Regions from separate parts of the uncultured Rossellomorea sp. genome, predicted to be linked through region 1. Evidence: riboswitches for the same ligand, from Rfam matches in the RefSeq annotation. Region 1 holds a riboswitch; the other holds the start of a gene.

Region 1 (2,404 bases):
CTACTCCTATGCTGTCTAACATTTCCCTTTGATCTTGCTCTGTCATCGGTAAATAACGATGCTTCATGACCGTCATTCCTCCCCTATTTCTTTGGTCTTTTATAGAATGGTGTCGATACCACTTTGGCTTTTAACTTTTTCCCTCTGATTTCAACCAGTACTTCTGTATCTAAAGAAGTAAACTCTTTATCAAGTAATGCTAATCCTACATTTTTCTTTAATGTCGGTGATTGCGTACCGGTTGTGACTTCCCCTATTTCTTCTTCACCGGAATATACTTTATAGCCATGACGGGGAATTCCGCGATCGATCATTTCAATCCCGACGATTTTTCTTGAAGCCCCTTCTTCCTTTTGCTGTTTCAGCACTTCCTGACCGATAAATGGAACCTCTTTATTCACCTTTACGGCGAATCCGATCCCCGCTTCGATCGGCGTGATGGATTGAGATAATTCTTGTCCGTAAAGTGCAAGATTGGCTTCAAAACGCAATGTATCACGTGCACCTAGTCCGCATGGTAGCACCCCATGGTCCTTTCCTGCTTCCAGGATAGCTTTCCAGATCGCAGCCGCATCACCAGCATCACAGTAGATCTCAAATCCGTCTTCCCCTGTGTAACCGGTACGTGAAACAAGTGCAAGTCTATCATCAATATTCACTTCGGTTTGGAATTTAAAAAATCCGATATCGCTTAGTGAATGTTCGTTTGTAAGTAATTGTAAAACTTGTTCGGCAAGTGGACCTTGAAGTGCCAATTGCGCCATATGTTCAGAGATGTTATTGATTTCTACGCCATCTACTTCATGTTCTTTCAACCACTGAAAATCTTTATCTATATTTGCTGCATTAACAACGAGCAAATAATCATTATCTTTTATTTTATAAACTAATAAGTCATCGACCGTCCCACCGTTTTCGTAGCACATAGCCGTATACTGAGCCCCTCCGTCTTTTACTTTGGAGACATCGTTTGTCATCATTTTTTGTAAGTAGTCAAGAGCCCCTTCACCCTTCACTTCAATTTCTCCCATATGAGAAACGTCGAATAGTCCAGCCCGGGATCGTACCGCTTCATGTTCTTCTTTAATACTTGAGAATTGCACTGGTAAAGCCCAGCCACCGAAGTCGATGGTCTTTCCTCCATACTCTTTGTACACTTCGTATAAAGGTGTTTGTTTTAACTCTGACATGACTTTTCCCCCTTTATCTTCCTTACATGCATAATCCTTAACCAAGTTTTATCCCATGAAAAAAGGACAGAAAAACCCCTTTTCATAAAGAAGTTTTCTCTGTCCTTGCACCTGAAAGTTTACCGAAGAACGGCTTTCCCCTTTGGTGGTTTCCGTTAAGGAAACACTCTCCAGAGTTGCGTCCAACAAGAGTCTTTTTGCCTGAGAGATTCACACTTAAAAGTGCTTGCTCCTTCGGCGCTGTATGCACAGTCTCTCCCCTTGTTATCATTCGCCAATATTCCTTGAAACATTTGGTCATACTAGAAATATACAGAAGAAATGTTGTAAATGTGAATGTTCGGATTTTCGAGTTTTTTTAACATTAGAAAATCTATTTTCATCCTACCATTAAATACGAGGATTGAGCAATCATTTTTATTAGAATTAAGGAGATGTTTTTCAGATGAATGTTGAGGTTTTATTTGATGAAGAATGGGGCGAGGGTCTCGAGAATTTAATTGATAACGATGGCCCATGGGGAAATTGGGAGCTTTATAAGCTGGCCATCGAATTTGAACATCATCTTGCAATTCCGAACTTTGAAGGCCTGCAAGCTCCAAAACATTTGGCAAATGTCACTCCACTCCCCCATCAGCTTGAAGCAGCAAAGCAGGTTGTCGAAACGATGAACGGCAAAGCGATCCTTGCAGATGAGGTCGGATTAGGCAAGACCATCGAAGCCGGATTGATATTGAAAGAATACATGATTAGGGGATTAGTGAAGAAAGTATTAATATTGGTTCCTGCATCCCTGGTCTCTCAATGGGCCTATGAATTGAACAGTAAGTTTTTCATCCCGGCTGTTCCGCAACGAAAAAGTTACGTATGGGATCAGTGCGATATTGTCGTCTCTTCCATGGATACGGCTAAGAGGAGCCCTCATCGAGAGAAGGTGTATGAACAGGACTATGATTTGGTGATTATCGATGAAGCTCACAAACTAAAAAATCATAAAACAAAAAACTATGAATTTGTCCAGAACTTAAAAAAGAAATTCTGCTTATTGCTGACGGCCACACCAATCCAAAATCGTGTTGAAGAGATTTTCCATCTAGTTTCCCTCCTTAAGCCTGGACATCTCGGAAATGAATCCGGGTTTTCTGACAGATATAAAAAAGGGGACCGTACTCTTCAAGAGGATGAACATTTAAAGAGTCTCATTAACAAAGTGA
Region 2 (2,404 bases), on a different contig from region 1:
TTTTATTCAGTTTTGCAAACTGAGACGGCCCTTGGTTATGATGGCTTAAATTATATAGAATCCGGCTCGTGGAGAACATGCCGCTGTTGCAGGCAGAAGCCGCTGATGTCAGCACCACAAAATTGATGATTCCGGCAGCCAGGGGAATTCCAATTAAGCTGAATGTTTTAACAAACGGACTTTCTGAAGCATTTAGACCCGTCCATGGGTTAATACATAAGAGCACAATCAGCGCGCCGACGTAGAAAAATAAAATCCTCAAAGGAATTTTATTGATGGCCGATGGGATATTTTTATGTGGATCAGATGTTTCTGCTGCCGATACGGCTACTAATTCCACACCGACATAGGCAAAGATGACCATTTGGAATGAAAGTAAAAACCCTGAAATTCCGTTCGGGAAAAAACCTCCATGTTCCCACAGATTCGTAACCGTAACCGCCCCTGCATCCGTCTTGAATCCCATCACCAGCAGCACAACACCGACACCGATCAACGCAAGAATCGTCATGACCTTGATTAAAGCAAACCAATACTCCAATTCCCCAAAGAGTTTCACCGTCAATAGGTTGAGTCCCAATAAAATGATTACGCAGATGAGTGCCGGTATCCACTGCGGGATATGGAACCAATAGTTCACGTATACACCAACAGCAATCACATCGGCCATGGCCGTCATGATCCAGCAGAACCAATAGGTCCAGCCCGTTACAAAGGACGCCCAGGCTCCAAGATACTCTTCCGCAATATCCGTTAACGACTGATAACCCGCATTGGACAACAGCAACTCTCCAAGCGCTCTCATCACAAAAAACAGGGCAATACCCACGATTAAATAAGCAAAGATGATCGAGGGACCTGCAAGCTGTATCGCTTTACCAGAACCTAAAAATAACCCCGTACCAATCGTACCGCCAATGGCAATCAGCTGAACATGGCGATTCGATAAATCCCTCTTTAATTTTCGTTGTTCCAACCTTAACTCCTCCTTACAGCCTTCCAATGTGATACATCGAGCAATAAATGAATACAAAAAAAAGAGACTGGATGCGCTCCAATCTCATGGTCATAAGAATAACAAATACGATTTTGTATGCCAGCAGCAACAATCATTACGGGCACACCAAAATAAATATCCGATACTCTTCTGTCCTTTTGCCTGAGATTATGAACCCTTCGGCGCCGCAAAAAACTCTCGCGGTCTCTCCAGAAGCTGCTCCTGCTATAGTATTATCCATAGCAATCATAGCTTTCTACGTAATTAAACTGTTTGGTTATTATTATTCTCTCGAATAGTTGATTATTCTAGTAGGAGTTTGGTGTTTTGTCAATAGGGAAGACATCCATTTCCTGTAGATGAATTTATTCGATGATTTTTTATTTATGGTACGGTTCACCCCGATTAATGCGAAACGCCCGATAAATCTGCTCCACCAGGATCAGTCGCATCAGCTGATGGGGAAAGGTCATTTTGGAAAACGAGAGGGTTTCATTTGATCTCTTGATTACATCATCACTCAAACCTAATGAACCACCAATGACAAACGCAACTTTGCTTTTCCCGTAAGTAGCAAGCTTGTCCAGATTATCGGCAAGTTCTTCCGATGAACGCATTTTCCCTTGGATGGCCAGGGCAATGACATGATGATCAGGAGAGATCTTAGCTAAGATCCGTTCGCCTTCTTTATTCTTCACTTGCTCTATTTCAGATTCACTCAATACTTCCGGGGCTTTTTCGTCGGCAAGCTCCACTATTTCTATCTTTGCATAAGCACCTAAGCGCTTTACATATTCACCTATTCCTTGCTTTAAATACTTCTCTTTTAATTTCCCGACCGTTACAATGGTGATATTCACTATCCACACTCGCTTTACAAACAATTTACAAACACGTTATCCACAGACTTTATCCACATATCCACAAATCCAATCCACATATCGTATGGGAATATTAGTTCGCCACTATATATATTGCGTTATTCCCACAATATTCACAGGTTGTGGATAACTTTTCATTTTCAGGAAGCTCTGTTAGTTGAGGGGCTACCTCATGTTCATCCACGACAATATCCATAGCTAATTCTACATGCTCTAAGCAGCAGTAAATCATGTTTTTTCCTCCTATACTTAACTCAAAATATACTCTATATACTTATCCACAATTATCATATCATGTAAAGAAAAAGCAGGAAAGGGCGCTTTGCCTTCCTGCTTTTCGCTTATCCACATTCTATAACCTGGATTCGTCAGTAAGTTTCATGGTTACTTCTTTCTTTTCACCGTTTCGATAGAACGTAACCTTCATCTGATCATTTACGTCTTTTTTGTTATATAGATGCTTTCTTAACTCAATGACATTTTCAATTTTCTCTCCGTCAAGCTCCGTAATCACATCGAGCTCTTG

What was found. A riboswitch is a leader RNA that binds a small molecule or an ion and turns the genes downstream of it on or off. The one in region 1 is predicted to bind glycine.
Region 2: it holds a riboswitch for glycine, as region 1 does, so the genes downstream of both, Q1B03_RS19345 (amino acid permease) here and gcvT (glycine cleavage system aminomethyltransferase GcvT) in region 1, are expected to answer to the same signal.

What each region holds. Positions count from the first base shown of each region.
Region 1 is NZ_CANKZT010000001.1:693,379-695,782, forward strand. Features, by position in the region: gene gcvPA (aminomethyl-transferring glycine dehydrogenase subunit GcvPA) at 1-67, opposite strand, end outside; gene gcvT (glycine cleavage system aminomethyltransferase GcvT) at 84-1,190, opposite strand; glycine riboswitch at 1,370-1,461, opposite strand; gene Q1B03_RS03745 (DEAD/DEAH box helicase) at 1,636-2,404, shown strand, end outside.
Region 2 is NZ_CANKZT010000007.1:100,280-102,683, forward strand. Features, by position in the region: gene Q1B03_RS19345 (amino acid permease) at 1-976, opposite strand, end outside; glycine riboswitch at 1,138-1,220, opposite strand; gene rlmH (23S rRNA (pseudouridine(1915)-N(3))-methyltransferase RlmH) at 1,378-1,857, opposite strand; gene Q1B03_RS19355 (CxxH/CxxC protein) at 1,952-2,110, opposite strand; gene Q1B03_RS19360 (S1C family serine protease) at 2,231-2,404, opposite strand, start outside.